3 regions of the Micromonospora sp. ATLC16 genome follow, and region 2 is predicted to be linked to each of the others. Evidence: predicted binding sites of a transcription regulator. Region 2 holds the regulator's gene; each other region holds the start of a gene.
The links. Region 2 encodes HrcA, which represses chaperone genes, less so after heat shock. Its sites were predicted from a motif close to GGTTNGCACNCTCNNNNNGAGNGTGCNAACC; they were not measured.
Positions count from the first base shown of each region.

Region 1 (7,185 bases), on a different contig from region 2:
ATTCCGCGTCACAAGGCCAGCACAAGGGTGCGCCGGTCACGAGTTTGTTGCCGGCGGTAACAATTCAGCAACGCCAGCGACACCTGGCCGCCACCGTGCCTGCGACGACCCCGTTGTCCGGGTCGGTGGTCCCGGCGTTCGGGTTCAGGCCATCGGGCGGCAGACCAGGACCGTCGGGGCGGCGGCGACCCGGGTGAGCACCAGGCTGGCCGGCTGGTCCCCGGCCAGCCGCAGGTCGCGCCGGAGCCGCTCGGGCTCAAGCGCGGAGCCGCGCTTGAGGATCTCCACCCGGCCGACCCGCCGTTCCCGCAGCAGCGCCCGCAGCCGCTTGAGAGAGAACGGCAGCACGTCGGTCACCTCCAGGCTGCGGGCGTACGGCGTGCGCTGGGCCGTGTCGGCGTAGAGGTAGGCGATGGTCGGGTCGGCAAGGGTGGCGTTCAGGTCGGCAGCCAACTCGGCGATCAGGTGCGCGCGGACCACCGCCGGATCCGGGTCGTACACGAAGCGCCGCACCGCCCCGACCGGCGCCTCGCGCGCCCCCGTTCCGGTCAGCTGGTACGTCGCCGGGCCGTCGGGGCGGTCCTGCGGGTCTTGGACGGGGGCCGCTGCTCCACCTGTGGTGTCAACCGGAGGCACCTCCTTCAGCACGGTCGAGCGGCGGGGGACCTCGGCCAGTTCGCCGCACCAGAGGGCCGCCTCGACCAGGTCGCCGTCGACGCTCACCCACTCCGCCTCCGCGCCGGGCGGGATCAGCGTGTGGTCGATCCCCGGCGCGACCTTCACCACCGTGCGCGGCACCCGCGCGGCCAGGCCGGTCACGAAGTCCCACGGCGGCGAATACGAGTTCGGGTCGAAGATCCGGCGACCGGTACCGGCCCGGCGTCGGGCCGGATCGCAGAAGACCGCCTCGACCCGGGTCACGTCGAACGCCGTCGCGTCACCACATTCGACGGTGACCAGGTCGGCCAGCCCGGCGGCGTGGGCGTTCGCCTCGGCCAGCGCGGCGGTGAGCGGATCGGCCTCCACCGCGTACACCCGGATGCCGGCGCGGGCGGCGGCGAGCGCGTCGGCGCCCAGCCCGCAGCCCAGGTCGGCCAGCGTGCGCACCCCGGCGGCGCGCAGCCGCCGGGCTCGCCGATCGGCGACGACCCGCCGGGTGGCCTGCTCCAGCCCCGGCCGGGTGAAGAACATGCCGGCCGCCGCCGGCCCGAACTTGCCGGTCGCCCGGCGGCGCAGCTCGGCCTGGGTCAGTGCTGCCGCCGCGAGCCCGCCGGGCACCCCGGCCGAGCGCAGCGCCACCGACGCGGCCAGTGGATCACCGCCGGCCACCCGGGCCGCCGCGTCGAGCGCGGCCGACCCCTCGGGCGTACGCAACGCGCCGAACTGCTCCAGATCCACAAGCCCATTCTTCCGCCCGCCCCTGTCCGCCCCGCCCGAGGCCCAGGCCGGCCCCTCGCCGGCATGCCGGTCGCGACTCGCGGCATCTCGGGCCTTCACGTCGGCGGGAGGGCGCGTCATGCCGCAACCCGCGCGCACACCCGCGGGGGGCAAGCGCGCAGACCCGTGGGGCCAAGGGCGGGCAACTCGGCAGCCCGAGCCGATTCGGGCCGAGCCGAGTTGGGCCGGAGGCGGTTGCCGGGCGCGCGGCGCGGGCGGACGCGGCGTCCGGGTCGGGTCTAGCGGGTGTGGGTGGTGATGAAGGCGCGCCAGGCGGCGGGGGTGAAGGTGAGTGCCGGGCCGGCCGGGTCCTTGCTGTCGCGCACGGCGACCAGGCCGGGCAGGTTGTCGGCGACCTCGACGCAGGCGCCGCCGTTGCTGTTGCTGCGGGAGGACTTGCGCCAGGTGGCACGGGTCAGGTCCATGACTTCGCCACTTCCTCGATCAGGCGGGCGGACTGCCGGTGTGGCAGCGCCTCACCGGCCACAGTCTCCCAGTGTCGCCCCAGGGCGGCAAGGTCGTTCGGGCTGTCCACTGTGTGCCCCCGGAGCTGGTTGTCCAGGTGCGCCACCTCGGTGCCGTCGGCCAGCCGGGCCAGCACGAAAGGGCCGTTGAGTCCGATGTACCACGGGGTCTCGGCCGGCACGATCCGCACCTGGACGTGTGGGCGGTCGGCGAGGCTGCGCAGGTGTTCCAGTTGCTCGCGCATGGTCGCGCGCTCGCCGACCTGCCGGCGCAGCACCTGCTCGTCGAGCACCGCCACGAGCTGCGGTGGCTCCTCGCGGGCGAGCACCTCCTGCCGGGCCATCCGGGCCAGCACCCGCTTCTCGATCTGCTCGTCGGTCAGCGGCGGACCGGCCCGGAGCATCGCCCGGGCGTACGCCTCGGTCTGGAGCAGACCCGGCACCACGGCCGGGTCGTACCAGCGCAGCGCGACCGCCTCCCGCTCGATCTCGCCCCACGGCCGGAACCAGTCCGGCTCGGCGTGCAGCCGGATCAGCTCCAGCATCCCGATGAAGAGACCACCGGTTTCCAGCACCCTGTCGAACCGGGTTAGGTAGTCGGCGCTGAGTTGGTTCGGGCCGATCTCCATCGCGCTCACCGCCGACGGGGAGTAGTTGATCATCTTGCTCAGCTCCTCCTGGCTGAGCCCGCGCACCTTGCGGGCCCGGCGTAACTGGTCGCGCAGGAACCCCAGGGTTGGTACGTCCGCCATGCGTCTGCCCTCCGTGACGTTGTCGCGCCGGAGAGTAAGGGTCGGCCGTCCGGCGGGGAAGTGACTGTCGGCGTGTTGCGGTCAACGCTGGCGAAGGACTGCGGAACAGTGTGGGAAAAGTGGCGACGCGGGTGCTGAGAGGCGGCGACACGAGGGCGGCGGATTGGCACTCTCCTTGACGGAGTGCTAGCCGAGGAATAACCTGCGATTAGCACTCTCACCCTGAGGGTGCCAACCTTCGGGCCCTGGTGTCCGGGGGTTGAACGCCAGGCGGACCGGCACCCGCGACGACGGCCCCGCCCGGTGGCATGTGGCAATTGACGCCGGTCGGCATGCCGATCGGCAACGAAACCAAGTACCCCAGGAGGGTATGCCCGTGACTACCGCGACCAAGGTTGCGATCAAGCCGCTCGAGGACCGCATCGTGGTCCAGGCGAACGAGGCCGAGACCACCACCGCCTCGGGCATCGTGATCCCCGAAACCGCCAAGGAGAAGCCGCAGGAGGGCACCGTCCTCGCTGTCGGCCCGGGCCGGATCGACGACAAGGGCAACCGCGTGCCGATCGACGTCTCCGTCGGCGACACCGTTCTCTACTCGAAGTACGGCGGCACCGAGGTCAAGTACGCCGGCGAGGAGTACCTGGTGCTCTCCGCCCGCGACGTCCTCGCGGTCATCGAGAAGTAAGTAAGACAGACCGATCAGTGTCGTTGCCCCGGTCCGGTTCGCCGGGCCGGGGCAACGTCGCTTCGAAGGGACATTCATGGCGAAGATCCTGAGCTTCTCGGACGACGCCCGGCACCTGCTGGAGCACGGTGTCAACGCGCTCGCTGACGCGGTCAAGGTCACCCTCGGGCCGCGCGGGCGCAACGTCGTCCTCGACAAGAAATTCGGTGTGCCGACGATCACCAACGATGGCGTGACCATCGCCAAGGAGATCGAGCTCACCAACCCCTACGAGAACCTCGGCGCGCAGCTGGTCAAGGAGGTGGCGACCAAGACCAACGACGTCGCCGGCGACGGGACCACCACCGCGACCGTGCTCGCCCAGGCCATGGTCCGCGAGGGCCTGCGCAACGTCACCGCGGGCGCCAACCCGGCCGGCCTCAAGCGGGGCATCGACGCCGCCGCCACCAAGGTCTCCGAGGCGCTGCTCGACAAGGCCGTCGAGGTCTCCGACAAGAAGTCGGTCGCGCACGTCGCGACGATCTCGGCGCAGGACGCCACCATCGGTGAGCTGATCGCCGAGGCGATGGAGAAGGTCGGCCGCGACGGTGTGATCACCGTCGAGGAAGGCTCCGCCCTGCGCACCGAGCTGGACGTCACCGAGGGCCTCCAGTTCGACAAGGGCTTCATCTCGCCGAACTTCGTCACCGACGTGGAGTCGCAGGAGTCCGTCCTGGAGGACGCGTACATCCTGATCACCACGCAGAAGATCTCCGCGATCGAGGAGCTGCTGCCGCTGCTGGAGAAGGTTCTCCAGAACAACAAGCCGCTGCTCATCATCGCCGAGGACGTCGAGGGTCAGGCGCTGTCGACCCTGGTGGTCAACGCCATCCGCAAGACCATCAAGGTCTGCGCGGTCAAGGCGCCCGGGTTCGGCGACCGCCGCAAGGCGATGCTGCAGGACATGGCGATCCTCACCGGCGCCGAGCTGGTCGCCCCGGAGCTGGGCTACAAGCTCGACCAGGTCGGCCTGGAGGTGCTGGGCAGCGCCCGCCGCATCGTGGTCGACAAGGAGAACACCACCGTCGTCGACGGCGGTGGCCGGAGCGGCGAGGTCGCCGACCGGGTGGCCCAGATCCGCAAGGAGATCGAGGCCTCGGACTCCGAGTGGGACCGGGAGAAGCTCGCCGAGCGGCTGGCCAAGCTCTCCGGTGGCATCGCGGTGGTCAAGGTCGGCGCGGCCACCGAGGTCGAGATGAAGGAGCGCAAGCACCGCATCGAGGACGCCATCGCCGCGACCAAGGCCGCGGTCGAGGAGGGTACGGTGCCCGGCGGCGGCGCCGCCCTGGCGCAGATCCTGTCGGTGCTCGACGACGACCTCGGCTTCACCGGCGACGAGAAGGTCGGCGTGTCGATCGTGCGTAAGGCACTTGTCGAGCCGCTGCGCTGGATCGCCCAGAACGCCGGCCACGACGGCTACGTGGTCGTGCAGAAGGTCGCCGGCAGCGACTGGGGCCACGGCCTCGACGCCGCCGTCGGCGAGTACGTCGACCTGACCAAGTCCGGCATCATCGACCCGGTGAAGGTGACCCGCAACGCGGTCACCAACGCCGCGTCGATCGCCGGTCTGCTGCTCACCACCGAGAGCCTCGTGGTGGAGAAGCCGGCCGAGCCGGAGCCCGCCGCGGGTGGCCACGGTCACTCGCACGGCCACGGTCACAGCCACCAGCACGGCCCGGGCTTCTGACCCTGCCGTACGCCGGACGTGGGGGGCACCGTCGACGAGGCGGTGCCCCCCACGCGCTTTGCGTCGGAGCGGTCGTCGTGCCCGGCCCCGGCACCGGTCGTGCCCAGCGGTCGGCGGTGACGCCGGTCGTGTCCGGGGCTGGCGTCGGTCGTGTCCGGCGGTCTCGGGGGGTGACGTCGGACGCCGCGCCGGGTCGCGTACCGGTGACGAGAGGTTACGAACGTCGACGCCGGCTACCGGACCGATGATCGGTGGGAAACACTGGGCGGGTGAGTAGCACGACACCCCGGTTCGCCGCCCTGGCCGGTATCGCCGCCGCTGCGGCGGCCATCGGCACCGCCGAAGTGGTTGCCGCCCTGACCGGCCCCCGGTCGTCCCCGCTCGTCGCGGTCGGCGGTCTCGTCGTGGACACCGCCCCGGAGCCGGTCAAGCGGTTCGGCATCGAGGTCTTCGGCAGGTACGACAAGATCGCCCTGCTGGTCGGTACGGCACTGCTGCTCGGCGGCTTCGCCGCCCTGCTCGGCATGGTGGCCGTCCGCCGGCTGACGGTCGGCCTGGCCGGCATCGTCGTCTTCGGTGGGATCGGCGCGGCGGCGGCCCTGACCCGGGCCGGCGCGGACGCCGCCGACGTGCTGCCGTCGCTGATCGGTGCGGCGGTCGGCGGGGTGGCGCTGTGGGCCTTCGTCGCCGGCCCGCTGGAACTGGAACCGTGGCCCTGGTCTCCGCCGATGCCGGCCGGTCCGCCCTCCGTGGCCGGTCCCGCCGTGCCGGAACCGAATGCGGGCGGAACCGCCGGGGTCCCCGACGGGACGGCGACCGACCCGACCGCGTCGGCCGGCAGTCCGTCGGCCCCGGGAGGCCCGCCGGCCGCCGACGGCCCATTGGGCTCCGCAGGTCGGGGGCGGCGGGTCGACCCGGACTCACGGCGGCGGTTCCTCGGCGGTGTCGGCACCGTGCTCGGGGTGGCCGCCGTCGCGGGAGTCGCCGGCCGGTGGCTGGCCGGCCGTCAGGGGGTGTCGGTGGCCCGCGAGGCGATCACGCTGCCGGTCCCGGTCTCCGCCGCGCCGCCGGTGCCGGCCGGCGCCGATCTGACCCTGCCCGGGCTGGCGAGCTACGTCACGTCGAATCGGAGCTTCTACCGGATCGACACCGCGCTGGTGGTGCCGCAGATCGATCCGGAGACGTGGCGGCTGCGCATCCACGGCCGGGTCCGCAACCCGATCACGCTGAGCTACGCCGATCTGATCGCCCGGCCGATGGTGGAGCGGTACGTGACGCTGGCCTGTGTCTCCAACGAGGTCGGCGGTGACCTGATCGGCAACGCGCGGTGGCTCGGCGTACCGATCCGGGAACTGCTCGACGAGGTGGTGCCGCTGGACGGCGCCGACCAGGTGGTCGGGCGTTCGGTGGACGGTTGGACCTGTGGCACCCCGACCGCCGCGCTGCGCGACGGGCGGGACGCGCTGCTCGCCGTCGGCATGAACGGCGAGCCGCTGCCGGTGCAGCACGGCTTCCCGGTCCGGATGGTGGTGCCGGGCCTGTACGGCTACGTGTCGGCCTGCAAGTGGATCACTGAGATCGAGTTGACCAGTTTCGCCGATTTCGACGCGTACTGGGTGCCCCGGGGGTGGTCGGCGCAGGGGCCGGTGAAGACGCAGTCGCGGATCGACACGCCCCGCCCGCGTAACCGACCGGCCGCCGGCCCGGTCATGGTCGCGGGCGTCGCCTGGGCGCAGCACCGGGGCATCGATCGCGTCGAGGTACGCGTCGACGAAGGGCCCTGGCAGGAGGCCCAACTGGCGCCGACCACCTCGGTGGACACCTGGGTGCAGTGGTCATGGCAGTGGCAGGCCACCCCGGGGGAGCACACCCTCCAGGTCCGGGCGACGGACAGCACCGGCGAGACGCAGACCGGCGAGCCGCGCGGAGTCGCGCCCGACGGCGCGACCGGCTGGCACTCCGTCACCCTCACCGTGCCCTGACCCCCCGACCGGGGCAGTGGTCGGACAGGCCGACGCCGCGTCCGGGGCGGACGCGGCGTCGGTGGTGCGAGTGGTCAGGCGACGTTGCGCTGGATGGGCACCGTCGAACGGTGCGAGCTGCCCAGCCGGGCCTCCAGCC
Region 1 is NZ_JBXUOW010000064.1:20,216-27,400, reverse strand. Features, by position in the region: gene AC2CHE_RS21745 (THUMP-like domain-containing protein) at 145-1,398, opposite strand; gene AC2CHE_RS21740 (DUF397 domain-containing protein) at 1,677-1,862, opposite strand; gene AC2CHE_RS21735 (helix-turn-helix domain-containing protein) at 1,853-2,653, opposite strand; gene groES (co-chaperone GroES) at 3,024-3,338, shown strand; gene groL (chaperonin GroEL) at 3,415-5,064, shown strand; gene AC2CHE_RS21720 (molybdopterin-dependent oxidoreductase) at 5,334-7,046, shown strand; gene AC2CHE_RS21715 (WhiB family transcriptional regulator) at 7,121-7,185, opposite strand, start outside.
Region 1: groES (co-chaperone GroES) is a predicted target of HrcA. The motif match lies at 2,860-2,890, and genes of this name have one in related genera.

Region 2 (7,185 bases):
CTCCGGGTCGGAGTTCTGCCGGTACCCGTCCTGGTGCCAACCCCAGTACGGCTTCTCGGGCTCCAACGCCGGCGGAGTGACGTCGAGGTGGTTGTGGTGGGTGTAGATGTTCCAGCCCGCCAGGCCCCACATGTAGGGGAACGCGATCGGGTGGGTGAGCAGCTCGCCGAAGAGCTCGTCACGCTCAAGGAAACCCAGCAGGTGCAGGGTGCCGTCCTTGGTGGTGTTGCCCTTGGCCTTCTCCTCCTCGTACACCCGGTCGACCGCGGCCTCGAGAGCGGTCCGGTGATCCTCGGTCAGGACGTTGCGCAGCAGGAGAAAACCCTGCTCGTGGAACTCCTTGCGGTCGACGTCACTGATCGGTTCGTAGCCGGTCCGGTCGCCGTAGTCGAACGCCACGTAGTACCCCTCCCCAAGAGGTGAAACCATTTCTGGCACAGGCCGCCGATCGTAACGCGCGTCCGCGCGGCTCGGGGGGCACCCCGCGACCTTTCCACGGGTACGGCGACTGAAGGCGGTTGAACGACTACCACATGTCACCCAACGTGGAGAGCCGCGGCCTTACATACCGCAATGCCGGATCTTGCGGTGACTGCGGGTAAGGAGATCGAGGTCAGTCAGACGTCGGCGTGGACCTCGGCGAAGACCTCCGTGTCACCCCGGTCGCTGTCCGGCAGGCGCTTCCAGTCGCCGCGCTTGGCGGTCCATTCCCGGCCGTCGTAGGTCACCCGCTTCACCCCGTGCTCCTTCGCGTGGGAAACCAGCCAGTGCGTGTACCGCCAGCCGGCCCGCACGCCCTCGGCAGAGGTCGTCATGCTGCCGGCGGGGCTCCGCTCGAAGTCGTTGATCCCCACCTTCAGCAGGGTGGGGTTGCCGTAGCTGTCGACGGCGGAGCTGAAGTAGCCCCTGCCCGTCTGCCGGTCGTCGGAGGTGAAGGCTCTCAGGCCCCAGTCGAGGGCCAGTCCCTCGGTCAGCGCGGCGATGGCGGCGGCACCGCGCAGCACCGGATCGCCGCCCACCGCGCAGGTGACCGCCGTGGTGGCGTGGCCGAGCAGCGCCCGGGTGAGCACCTGCGACTCGTCGGCCCACTTCTCGTACGCCTCCGGGAAGGCCGAGCGCTGCACCTTCTGTGCGGCGTCGGTGATTCGCATGTCCTCCCAGCCGTGCACCTTCTTCAACGCCGCGTAGAACTTCCCCGCCGCGTACCTGGGTTCGCGGATCTGTGTCGGCGTGCCCCAACCCTGGCTCGGTCGCTGCTGGAACAGCCCCACGGAGTCGCGGTCACCACCCGTCAGGTTGCGCAACCCGGACTCCTGGTACGCGGTGGCCAGCGCCACCACCACCGCCCGCTCCGGCATCTCGCGCCGCACGCCGATCGCCGCGATGGTCGCCGCGTTCGCCATCTGCTGCGAGTCGAGCGTCACCTCGCCGTCGGCCTGCACCGTGCAGGCCCGGCCGGCCAACGGCAGCCGGAGCCCCTCACCGGCCTGCCTCAGCACCACGACCACTCCGATCGCGGCGATCAGGACAAGGACCACGAAGCCCGTCGCGACAGCCCGAGTTCGCACCCGCACCTCCTGGGGTCAAGGTCCGCCAAGCGTACGTCCCTCATCGACCCGTTCGGGTCGTCCGACCGGTTCCCACCTCCTGTGGCGGTCACGCGTAACCCGAGGTTCCCCGTCCCGGCCGTACCTCACCCACCAAGTTCCGCCACCCAGCGTGGCGACCGCTTCTCCCGGAAAGCGGTGACCCCCTCGATCCCGTCCGCCGACAGGAAGTACCCGGTGGACAGCTCGGCCAGCTCCGCCAGGTCGGCCCGCAGGTCGGCGGCGGCCGGACGGCGCAGCAGACGCTTCGCGCCGGCCAACGCCGTCGGGGCGCCACGGACCAGCGAGTCGCAGTACCGCCGCACCGCGGCATCCAGCTCCTCGGCCGGCACCGCGGTGGTGACCAGGCCGATCTCGGCGGCCTGCCGGCCGTCGAAGGTGTCGCCGGTCAGGTACAGCTCGGCCGCCGCCCGGGTGGTCAGGCGGGGCAGCACCGTCGCGGAGATCACCGCTGGGATCACCCCGATCCGCACCTCGGTGAAGGCGAACGTGGCCTCGGTCGCGCAGACCGCCAGGTCGGCTGCCGCGATCAGGCCCAGGCCGCCGGCCCGGGCCGGGCCGGCCACCCTCGCCAGCACCGGCTTCGGGCACTCCCAGACCGCCGCGAGCACGTCACCCAGCATCCCGGCGGGCACCGTGCCGCTGGCGTACGCCGCCGCGGTCTCCTTCAGGTCGGCGCCGGAGCAGAAGACCGGCCCGGTGTGGTCGAGCACGATCACCCGGACCGCGTCGTCGGCGACCGCGGCGGCCAGCCCCGCCAGCAGTTCGGTCATCAACGGCGTGGAGAGCGCGTTGCGGTTGTGCGGACTGTCCAACGTGAGCGTGGTCACCCCGTGGGCCGTGGCGACCCGCACGAGCGCGTCGGGAGAGGTCATGCCAGGGCACACTAGTGGCCATGCCCGGCGTCCTTCCAGCAGGCGAGCCCGTCCCCGCCGACGGATCGCTGCCCGCGTCCGCCCGTGCGTCAGTGGGCGCCCGGGGTTTCGGGGTCTACGTGCACGTGCCCTTCTGCGCGAGCCGCTGCGGCTACTGCGACTTCAACACGTACACCGCCGACGAGCTGGGCGGCGGTGCGAGCCGGGAGGGCTTCGCCGACACCGTGCTGGCGGAACTGACGCTCGCCGCCCGGGTGCTCGGCGAGGCCCCACCGGCACGGGTGGAGACGGTCTTCGTCGGCGGCGGCACCCCCACCCTGCTGGCCGCCGACGACCTGGCCCGGATCCTCGACGCGATCGACCGGACCTGGGGGTTGGCCGCCGACGCGGAGGTGACCACCGAGGCCAACCCGGAGTCGGTGACGCCCACCTCGCTGAAGGAGCTGCGTGCCGCCGGGTACACCCGGATCTCGCTGGGCATGCAGTCGGCCGCGCCCGGGGTGCTCGCCGTGCTCGACCGCCGGCACCACGCCGGCCGGGCCACCGCCGCCGCGCTGGAGGCCCGCGACGCCGGCTTCGACCACGTCAATCTCGACCTGATCTACGGGACACCGGGGGAGCGGTCCGAGGACTTCGCCGCCTCGCTGGACCAGGTGATCGCCGCGGGCGTGGACCACGTCAGCGCGTACGCCCTGATCGTGGAGGATGGCACCCGGCTGGCCGCCCGGATGCGCCGGGGCGAACTGCCGTACCCGGACGAGGACGTGGCCGCGGACCGGTACCTGGCCGCCGAGTCCGCCCTCGGCGCCGCCGGCTTCTCCTGGTACGAGGTCTCCAACTGGGCCCGCACGCCGGAGGCGCGCTGCCGGCACAACCTGCTCTACTGGACCGGCGGGAACTGGTGGGGCCTCGGGCCAGGGGCACACAGCCACGTCGGCGGAGTGCGCTGGTGGAACGTCAAACATCCCGCCGCGTACGCGCAACGCCTCGCCGCCGGGGAGTCTCCCGGGCAGGCCCGGGAGGTGCTCACCGGCGGCGAGGCGCACATGGAGGACGTCATGCTCCGGTTGCGGCTGGCCGCCGGCCTGCCGCTGGACGTGCTGACCGACGCCGGTCGGGCGGGTGCGGCCCGGGCGGCGGCCCAGGGGCTGCTCGACCAGCCCGCCCACGCCGCCGGCCGCGCCGTGCTCACCCTGCGCGGCCGGCTGCTCGCCGACGCCGTGGTCCGCGACCTGCTGCCCTGATCCCCGTCGTCAGACCGGCCGGCGCGGTCAGCGCTTCACGAACGCGTACGTCATCGGGTACTGGTAGAGCACACCCTCGTTGGCCTTGACACCGCCGATGATGCCGAAGATCAGCGGCACGATCGCGACGAGGATCGGCACGAAGGACAGGACGAAGCAGGTGATGGTCGCGAGCACCCAGCTCAGCACCCCGGCGACCGCCCAGGTGAGCTGGAAGTTCAGCGCGGCCACCGAGTGCGCCCGGACGATCGGGGACTGCTGCCCGCGGACCATCATCGCGATCAGCGGGGCCACCCAGCCGAAGAGCCCGCCACCGACGACCACGCCGAGCGGGCCGCCGAAGTGGGCGATCAGCACCCAGTTCTTGTCCTCGTTGTTGGCGTAGCCACCGCCAGGAGCGCCGTAACCGCCGGTCGGGTAGCCGACACCGGGGGCTCCCGGTGGGGGCGGGTAACCGCCCGGCGGCGGGTAGCCCCCGGGTGGCGGGTAGCCGGCCGGCGGCGGCTGGTCGCCGGTGGGAGGTGGATAGCCGCCGGGCGGGGGATAGCCGCCCTGGCCAGGCGAACCGGACAGTGGTGTCGTGGGTTCGTCGCCGGACTCCGGGGGACGAGGTGGTTCAGTCATGGAGGTCACGGTAGGTGCCGGCGGCAACGGCGCACCAGAGCGACACCGGCCAGTGTCAACCCGCCGATCGGTTCGATGACGGGCGGGCCGACTTGATCATCGCGCCGAGGGGGACGCCGACGTAGACTGGCACTCGCTACAGTCGAGTGCCAGAGTGTTCCTCTGATGACCGTGACGCTGCGGGCTGACCTGCGACAGGAGGTGGCAAGGATGGTTCTGGACGACCGGAAGCTCGCCGTGCTCCGGGCGATCGTCGAGGACTACGTCGCCACCCAGGAGCCGGTCGGCAGCAAGTCGCTGGTCGAGCGGCACCAACTCGGCGTCTCGCCGGCCACGGTCCGGAACGACATGGCCGTGCTGGAGGAAGAGGGCTACATCCGTCAGCCGCACACCAGCGCGGGGCGGGTGCCCACCGACCGTGGCTACCGACTCTTCGTCGACCGGCTGAGCCGGGTCAAGCCGCTCAGCCCGGCCGAGCGCCGGGCGATCGAGCGCTTCCTGGCTGGCGCCGTCGACCTCGACGATGTGGTGCACCGCACAGTGCGACTGCTGGCGCAGCTGACCCGGCAGGTCGCCGTCGTGCAATACCCCAGCCTGGCCCGGTCCCGGGTGCGTCACCTGGAGCTGGTGCCGATCTCCACCACCCGGCTGATGCTGGTGATGATCGCCGACACCGGCCGGGTCGAGCAGCGGCTGGTGGAGCTGCCCGCACCGGTCCTCGCCGACGACGTGCTGGACCTGCGCCGGCTGGTCAACGAGAAGCTGGTGGGTGTCCGCCTGTCGGAGACCCCGCCGCTGGTGCAGGCCGTCATCGACGACTGCGCGCCGCACCTGCGCCCGGCGATGACCACCCTGTCCACGGTGCTGCTGGAGACGCTCGTCGAACGGCACGAGGAGCGGCTCGCCCTGGCCGGCACCGCCAACCTCGCCCGGGGCGGCCTGCTCGACTTCCAGGGCTCGTTGCGTCCGATCCTCGAAGCACTCGAGGAGGAGGTGGTGCTGCTCAAGCTGATCGGCGAGGTGGAGCCGAGCACCCTGCGGGTGCGCATCGGTGACGAGAACGAGATCGACAACCTGCGGGCGGCCTCAGTGGTCAGCACCGGGTACGGCCCGGGCGTGACGATCGTCGGCGGGATGGGCGTGCTCGGACCGACCCGGATGGACTACCCCGGAACCATCGCCACGGTGAGGGCCGTGGCACGCTACGTGGGCGAGCTGCTGGCCCAGAACTGACAAGTCAGGGCCGACGGCAGGCTGCCGCCGCCGAACGGCGTAACTCCAGACGAACACGAGGACACGGAACGCAGTGGCGAGGGACTACTACGGCATTCTCGGCGTGAGCAAGGGTGCCTCCGATGACGAAATCAAGCGCGCCTACCGCAAGTTGGCGCGCCAGTTCCATCCGGACGTGAATCCGGATCCGGAGGCACAGGAGAAGTTCAAGGACATCAATGCCGCATACGAGGTCCTCTCGGACGATCGGAAACGGCAGATCGTCGACCTGGGCGGGGACCCGCTGGCCCCCGGCGGGGGCGGGCCCGGCGGTCCGGGTGGCCCCGGCGGGGCCGGTCCCTTCGTCGGCTTCCAGGACATCATGGACGCGTTCTTCGGCGGCGCCACGGGCGCCGGGCGAGGCCCGCGTCCGCGCACCCGCCCGGGCGCCGACGCGATCCTGCGCCTGGAGCTGGACCTCCAGGAGACCGCCTTCGGCGTCGAGGCGCCAATCACCGTCGACACCGCCGTGCTCTGCACCACCTGCTCCGGTGCCGGCACCGCCGCCGGCACCCACCTGGCCACCTGCGAGGCGTGCGGTGGCCGGGGCGAGGTGCAGTCGGTGCAGCGCACCTTTCTCGGGCAGGTGGTCTCCGCCCGGCCGTGCACCGTCTGCCAGGGCTACGGCACCACCATCCCGAGCCCCTGCCCGACCTGCGCCGGCGACGGCCGGGTGCGCACCCGCCGTTCGCTGACCGTCAAGATCCCCCCCGGGGTGGAGGACGGCATGCGTATCCGCCTCGCCCAGCAGGGCGAGGTCGGCCCGGGCGGCGGCACCGCCGGGGACCTCTACGTGGAGATCCACGAACGGCCACACGACGTCTTCTCCCGTAAGGGGGACGACCTGCACTGCCGGGTCACCGTGCCGATGACCGCCGCGGCACTCGGCACCCGGCTGACCATCAGTGCGCTCGACAGCGAGGAGCCGGTCGACGTCAAACCGGGCACCCAGCCGGGCAGCACCCTGCGGCTGCGGGCCCGGGGCGTACCGCACCTGCGCGGCGCCGGGCGGGGCGACCTCTACATCCACCTGGACGTGCGTACCCCCACCAAGCTCGACGCCGATCAGGAGCGGATGCTGCGCGATTTCGCCAAGACCCGCGGCGAGGAGGTCGCCGAGCTGACCAAGCAGGGCGGCTTCTTCTCCCGGATGCGCGACGCCTTCAACGGCCACGCCTGACGTGTCCGCCCCGCTGTTCCTGGTCGAGTCGCTGCCCACCAGCGCCTCGATGGTGCTGGACGGCCCCGAGGGCCACCATGCCGCCACCGTGCAGCGGCTACGCGTCGGCGAGCAGGTGCTGCTCGCCGACGGCCGGGGCGGCACGGCCACCGCCGTGGTCACCGCGGTCGGTCGGGGCACCCTCGACCTCGACGTGACCGACCGGGGGTACGTCGACGCGGCGAACCCCCGACTGGTGGTGGTCCAGGGCATCGCCAAGGGCGACCGGGGCGAGCTGGCCGTGCAGGCCATGACCGAGGCGGGCGTGGACGAGATGGTCCCCTGGGCGGCGGGCCGCTCGGTGGTGCAGTGGCGCGGTGACCGGGGCGTACGGGCCCGCAGTC
Region 2 is NZ_JBXUOW010000022.1:44,080-51,264, forward strand. Features, by position in the region: gene AC2CHE_RS12060 (phytanoyl-CoA dioxygenase family protein) at 1-399, opposite strand, end outside; gene AC2CHE_RS12065 (hypothetical protein) at 618-1,574, opposite strand; gene AC2CHE_RS12070 (enoyl-CoA hydratase-related protein) at 1,694-2,482, opposite strand; gene hemW (radical SAM family heme chaperone HemW) at 2,503-3,726, shown strand; gene AC2CHE_RS12080 (DUF4870 domain-containing protein) at 3,754-4,350, opposite strand; gene hrcA (heat-inducible transcriptional repressor HrcA) at 4,561-5,583, shown strand; gene dnaJ (molecular chaperone DnaJ) at 5,657-6,802, shown strand; gene AC2CHE_RS12095 (16S rRNA (uracil(1498)-N(3))-methyltransferase) at 6,804-7,185, shown strand, end outside.

Region 3 (7,185 bases), on a different contig from region 2:
CTCCGGCACCGGTCACCCCGCCCCCGATCACCAGCACGTCGAACCGCTCGGCGCGCAACCGACGCAGGTCGGCGGCGCGGCGGGCGGGCGACAACTGCCCGGCAACGGACCGCAGAACGTTCGGATCACGCACCCGTCCACGTTAACCGGCCCGGTCCTCCCCCGACACGTGCCGGCCCGGGCACCTCGATCCGTTGCCCGTCAGATCCGTCCGGCGGCGCGGCGTTGGGTCGTACTGTGTGCGGATGCGGGCGGAACCCACCACATCCGGCTCGACCGGTAGCCCCTGGGCGATCGTCGCGGCGGTGCTCGCCGGCTGCTGGACGGTCGCGGTCACGGTCCTGGCACAGACCGGCGGCTGGGCCGTGGACCAGGTGGCGCTGATCGGCGGACTGGACCGGCTGGTGCCGCTCTGGCCGGTGGTCTGCCTGTTCACCGTGCTGCTGATCGCCGCCGTGGCACTACCGCTGGCGCTCGTTCCCCGCTCGGCGGCGGTCCGTGTGACCGGCCGGGTCTGGTTCGCCGGCGCGCTCGTACTCGGCCTGCTCGGCCTGCTGCGGACGATCCCCCCGGTGCACCACGAGGCGTACCTCGGCGCGCTCGCCCTCGTGGCCACGCTGCTGACGGTGGTGACGGCCCGGCTGCCCTCCCACGTCCTCGGCCCCGGCCGGCACGCCGAGACCGGGCGTCCGGAGCGACTGGGCGGGCAGCAGTCGGTGCCGGCCGCGCTCGCGGTGGCCGCCGGGCTCGCCCTGCTGCTGCCCTGGGTCTGGTGGGGTGCGCTCGGCGGGCTGTTGGAGACCATTCTCGCCGGGCTGGCTGCGGCGGCTGTCGGCGTGCTGGCCGCGACGCTGCTCGACGTCCGGTTCTGGGGCCGCTTCGAGGCCGACGAGCCGCCCCGACCGGCCCGGCCGGTGCTGCTGGGCGGGCTCGTCGCCGGGGTCGTGCTGCTGCTGATCGGTGCCGGCGGCGGCCACTCAGGAGCGCAACTGCCCCTGCTGGTGACACTGCCGCCGGCCGGTTTCGCGTTGGCCGCGCTGCATTCCATGAGCCGCCGGCCGGCCGGCGGACGTGGTGTCACCCACCCGGGCACGGGCCAGGTCCCGCCGGATCAACCGATAACCGGGGCCGTCGTGGCCCACCACCCGGCCGGGGATGGCGGTCGGACGCCAGCGGCCTGGCTGGTCGGGCTCGGCGTGTTCGGCCCGCTTGCCTTCACCGACCCGGAGGAGGTCAGCCTGCTGCTGGTCGGCAACCGTGACGTGCCCTTCTGGGTCGCGGCCGCGACCGGTCTCGGCCTCGCCGTCGGGCTGGTGCTGGCGGTCGGGTACGGCCTGCTGCTGGCGCGCCGCTCGGCCCGCACGCCGAGCCGGGTGCTGGCCGTGGCGAGCACCCTGACGCTGCTGGTCACGGTCGGTTTGGTCGGCGTGACCGTCGGCCAGCCGGGGCTGCACGGGGAACGCCTCTTCGTACTGCTCCGCGAGCAGGCGGACCTGAGCGGTGTGAGCGGCGGGCCAGGTCGGGCAGGCCGGGACGCACGCGCCGAGGAGGTCTACCGGCGGCTGGTCGACACCGCCGACCGGACCCAGGCCGACCTGCGGCGAGACCTGCGCCGGGCCCGACTGCCACACACCCGCTACTACCTGGTCAACGCGATCGAGGTGGCCGGCGGGCCGGCGGTACGAGCCTGGCTGTCCAGCCGGCCCGAGGTGGCCCGGGTGCTGGTCAGCCAGCGACTGCGTCCGTTGCCGGCACCCGCTGACAGCGCCACCGGCAGCGCCCCGCCTCCGTCCGGCCCGCCGTGGCACATCACCATGATCGGCGCGGATCGGGTCTGGTCCGAACTCGGCGTCACCGGTGACGGGGTGACCGTGGGCAGTTCCGACTCGGGAGTGGACGGGCGGCATCCGACCCTCGCCCAGGGTTTCCGGGGCGGCGACGACTCGTGGTTCGACCCGTGGAACGGCAGCGGGACGCCGACCGACCGCAGCGGGCACGGCACCCACACGATCGGCAGCGCCGTCGGGCGGGACGGCATCGGTGTGGCCCCCGGCGCGCGATGGGTCGGCTGCGTCAACCTCGACCGCAATCTGGGGAACCCGGCCGCCTACCTCGACTGCCTCCAGTTCATGCTGGCGCCTTTCCCGCTCGGCGGCGACACGTTCCGACAGGGGCGGCCCGCCCGGGCACCGGAGATCCTGACCAACTCGTGGGGCTGCCCGCCGATCGAAGGCTGCGATCCCTCTGCGCTGCGGCCGGCCACGGAGGCGCTGGAGGCCGCCGGGATTCTCGTCGTCGCGGCGGCCGGCAACACCGGCCCGTTCTGCGGCTCGGTGCAGGACCCGCCCGCACCGTACGCGGACGTGCTGACCGTTGGCGCGGTGGACGACCGGCGGCGGGTCACCGCCTTCTCCTCCCGTGGCCCGACGGTCGCCGGAGTGACCAAACCGGATCTGATGGCGCCGGGGGCGGAGGTCATCTCCGCGATGCCTGGCGGCGGGTACGCCGTGCTCGACGGCACCTCGATGGCCACACCACAGGTGGCTGGCGTGGTCGCGTTGATGTGGTCGGCCAACCCGGAACTCGTCGGTGACCTTGACCGGACGCGGCGGATCCTCCGAGAGACGGCCGACCCGATCGAGACCAGCGACCCGGCCCGGGCGCGGACCGATGACTGTGGCGACCCGGCGAACGTCGTGGGTGCCGGGCTGGTCGACGCGTACGCGGCCGTCTCGGCGGCCCGTGGTTGATCATTATTCGGGCGGTAACGGATGCAGCTTTTTCCGTACGTAGTGCCCTTGAGCACGCTAAAAGGTGCAGATACCAAATAGATCTGATAAGGCCATTCGCTCATCCCGGTGCCCGGCACGCCCTACCGTTTCGGTAGAGGAGGCAGCGATGAGCACGGACGACGATCAGGCCCGGGAAGTCCCACCAGCCACCGGGGCTGCGCTCCACGGACTCCCCGGCCAACTGCCGATCGACCGGCTCGACTACGGCGACGCCGAGCAACTGGCCGAGATGACCGGTGTGGACGAGCCACCCGAGGAGCCGCTCATCCTGGTGGACGAGCCGGTTCAGCACCGGCCACCGTACGACCGGGCGCGAAAGCGACGGAACCAGCGGCCACTGCCGACCTAGCGGACCAGCGGCCACTGCCGACCTCGTCTTGCCACCGCCGACACAGCGGAAGGGGCGGACCGCTGACGCGGCCCGCCCCTTCCGGCGTTGGAGCTGGACTCAGAAGTCCATGTCCCCGCCGCCCGGGCCAGCCGGTGCGGCCGGGGTCTTCTCCGGCTTGTCCGCCACGACGGCCTCGGTGGTGAGGAACAGCGCGGCGATCGACGAGGCGTTCTGCAGCGCGGAACGGGTCACCTTGGCCGGGTCGATGATGCCCGCGGCCAGCAGGTCGACGTACTCGCCGGTCGCGGCGTTGAGGCCGTGACCCGAGTCGAGGTTGCGGACCCGCTCCACCACGACGCCGCCCTCAAGGCCGGCGTTCACGGCGATCTGCCGCAGCGGGGCGTCCAGCGCGATCTTCACGATCTGCGCGCCGGTCGCCTCGTCGCCGGCCAGGTCGAGCTTGTCGAAGGCGGTCTTGCCGGCCTGGACCAGCGCGACACCACCACCCGGGACGATGCCCTCCTCGACGGCGGCCTTGGCGTTGCGGACCGCGTCCTCGATGCGGTGCTTGCGCTCCTTCAGCTCGACCTCGGTGGCCGCGCCGACCTTGATCACCGCAACGCCGCCGGCCAGCTTGGCCAGCCGCTCCTGCAGCTTCTCCCGGTCGTAGTCGGAGTCGCTCTTGTCGATCTCGGCCCGGATCTGGTTGACCCGGCCCTGGATCTGCTCGGCGTCGCCGGCACCGTCGACGATGGTGGTCTCGTCCTTGGTCACCACGACCTTGCGGGCCCGGCCCAGCATGTCGAGGCTGGCGGCGTCCAGCTTGAGGCCGACCTCCTCGCTGATGACCTGGCCACCGGTGAGGATGGCGATGTCGGTCAGCATGGCCTTGCGGCGGTCACCGAAGCCCGGCGCCTTGACGGCGACCGACTTGAAGGTGCCGCGGACCTTGTTGACCACCAGCGTGGCCAGGGCCTCGCCCTCCAGGTCCTCGGCGATGATCAGCAGCGGCTTGCCGCCCTGCATGACCTTCTCCAGGATCGGGAGCAGGTCCTTGACCGACGAGATCTTGCTGTTCGCGATCAGGATGTACGGGTCGTCGAAGACGGCCTCCATACGCTCCGGGTCGGTCATGAAGTAGGCCGAGACGTAGCCCTTGTCGAAGCGCATACCCTCGGTGAGCTCCAGCTCGAGCCCGAAGGTGTTGCTCTCCTCGACGGTGATGACGCCTTCCTTGCCGACCTTGTCCATCGCCTCGGCGATGATCTCGCCGACGCTGGTGTCACCAGCGGAGATGGAGGCGGTGGAGGCGATCTGCTCCTTGGTCTCGACGTCCTTGGCGAGCTTCAGCAGCTCCTCCGAGACGTTCGCGACCGCAGCCTCGATGCCCCGCTTCAGGGCCATCGGGTTGGCACCGGCGGCCACGTTGCGCAGGCCCTCGCGAACGAGGGCCTGGGCCAGGACGGTCGCCGTCGTCGTGCCGTCACCGGCGACGTCGTCGGTCTTCTTGGCGACCTCCTTGACCAGCTCGGCGCCGATCTTCTCGTAGGGGTCCTCGAGCTCGATCTCCTTGGCGATGCTCACACCATCGTTGGTGATGGTGGGGGCACCCCACTTCTTCTCGAGCACGACGTTGCGGCCCTTGGGGCCGAGGGTCACCTTCACGGCGTCGGCGAGCTGGTTCATGCCCCGCTCGAGGCCGCGGCGCGCCTCTTCGTCGAACGCGATCATCTTGGCCATACGGCGTTGTCCTCCTGGACACTCACGGGCCACCCGAGTGTTGTGCCCCGGATGGGCCGTCTGGTGTACGCACCTTGGGACGTCGCCACCTGGCGACGGCGACGTCTCCTCGGCCGGGCCGGATAGCCCGCGACGACCGGCCACGTGCCCCACCCGTGGTTATGTCACGGGCGCGACCGCAGCCCCACCGTCCCGACCAGCTGGCACTCACGCCATGCGAGTGCCAATGACCTGTTTAGCACTCTGCCCTGCCGAGTGCAAGCACGATGGCCGGGGTCAGCCGAGTTCGGCCGCCAGTTGGGCGGCGTTAACCGGGCCCTCGTGTGCCCGCTGCTCGCGTAGGTGACAACCGGCCCGACCCCCCCGGCGGGGTGACCAGGGCATCGGAGGGGTCGTGGCCGTAGCCGCCCGGGGGGGTACCAGCCGTAGAACGGCCCGCCGGGGTGCGGCGACTGCGTGGGATGAGCCGGCGGCACACCGTAGCGAGGCTGGCCCGGACCTCCTCAGCTACGGCGCTGGCTCGGTCCATGATCTTCCCTTGTGGGGTGCCGGCACCGCTGCCCCCTCCGGCGATGGTCACGCCACCCCGACGACGATCGGTCGAATGGGGTGGTTGGTCGGCGCTCAGGCGATGAGGCGTACCCGCTCGGCCTGTGGGCCCTTCTGACCCTGGCCGATCTCGAACTCCACCCGCTGACCGTCGTCCAGCGCCTTGTAGCCGTCCATCTCGATCGCGGAGAAGTGGACGAAGACGTCCTGCCCGCCGTCAACGGCGATGAAGCCGTAGCCCTTCTCTGCGTTGAACCACTTCACGGTGCCTTGTGCCACGGTGTTTTCCTCACTCTGCACGGCGTTCCAATACCTCGGGTCGCCGACGTACCGGCACCCGGAAACCACCGGTTTCGGCAGTCGGCGACGACCGCTGAATCGGGTGACCGAAATCGCACGCTACACGAGGAGTGACGACGGCGCACGACCACAAATCGGGCGTATTACAGTCGTCAGTATCGTCGCACGTCATTGTGATAAGCATTCCGGCATGACAAGCGTCACCGACGGAACGGGCTTGCGCCGGGCCGCCATCCGCCGAGTCGAGCCGCCCGACGCAGCTCGGATGCGGGCGCTGCGCCTGGAGATGCTCGCGGACGCGCCGCTGGCCTTTCTGGAGACGATCGCCGAGGCCGCGGCCCGACCACACGCCGAGTACGCCGCCCGGGTCGCCCACGTCTCCGCCGGTCCGGACACGGCGCAGTTCGTGGCGGATCCGGGCGGCCGGCTCGTCGGGCACGCCGGTGGCATGGCACACCCGGCCGAGCCGGGGGTGACCGTGCTCTACGCCGTCTACATCACTCCGAACTGGCGGGGCACCGGCCTGCTCGCGGATCTGGTCGACGGGGTGGCGGGCTGGTCCCGGGCCTGCGGGCGGAACGAGCTGATGCTCGAGGTGGTGGTCGGCAACGACCGCGCCTACCGGGCCTACCAGCGGCTGGGATTCGTCGACACCGGCGTCCGCCTCCCGCACCCCAACATCCCCACCCTGCGCGAACTCCAGATGCGTAGGGCGGCGTAGCCACGACAGACGATCGCCGACCTGGGGGCCCCGGGGAAGACCCCGGAGCCCCACCCGCCTCAGACGTGCCGGCGGCTCTGCACGACCCGGAACCGGTTCGCCACGTACGCCCCGTCGGTCAACGCCGAGTTCGCTGCCGCGTTCGCTCCGCTGCCGTGGAAGTCGGAGAAGGCCGCCGACTGGTTCACGAAGACGCCGCCGGTGAGGTTGGCCGACAGGTGCACCCCGACCTCGATCGCCGCCGCCTCGGTGGCGTCCAGCACCGCGTCGTCGGTGGAGTAGACCGCCGCGGTGAGGGCACCCTTCTCGCCCACGGTCGAGCGCAGGATCTCCAGGCTGTGGGCGGTGGAGTCGGTCGCGATGGCGAAGGAGATCGGCCCGAACCACTCCCGCGAGTAGGTCTCGGTGTCACCCGCGTCCAGTTTGACGATGGTCGGCGTACGCACCACGGCGTCTGGGAACGACGGGTGCTCGACGGTACGCGACTCCAGCACCGGCGAACCGATCTTGGTCACCTCGTCCAGCCGCTCCAGCACCCCGTCGTTGACGATCGCGCCGGTCAACTCCACTCCCCGGGCCGGGTCACCGGTGAGCTTGCCGACCGCCGCGGCGATGCCGCCGGCAACCTCGTCGAAGCTCTTGTGCCCCTGGTCGGTGTCGACGCCGTTCCGGGGAATGAGGATGTTCTGCGAGGTGGTGCACATCTGCCCGCTGTACAGAGTCAGGGTGAAGCCCAGGTTGCGGCACATCCC
Region 3 is NZ_JBXUOW010000004.1:59,438-66,622, forward strand. Features, by position in the region: gene AC2CHE_RS03080 (glycerol-3-phosphate dehydrogenase/oxidase) at 1-133, opposite strand, end outside; gene AC2CHE_RS03085 (S8 family serine peptidase) at 246-2,750, shown strand; gene AC2CHE_RS03090 (hypothetical protein) at 2,899-3,141, shown strand; gene groL (chaperonin GroEL) at 3,241-4,863, opposite strand; gene AC2CHE_RS03100 (cold-shock protein) at 5,488-5,691, opposite strand; gene AC2CHE_RS03105 (GNAT family N-acetyltransferase) at 5,903-6,433, shown strand; gene paaN (phenylacetic acid degradation protein PaaN) at 6,493-7,185, opposite strand, start outside.
Region 3: groL (chaperonin GroEL) is a predicted target of HrcA. The motif match lies at 5,062-5,092, and genes of this name have one in related genera.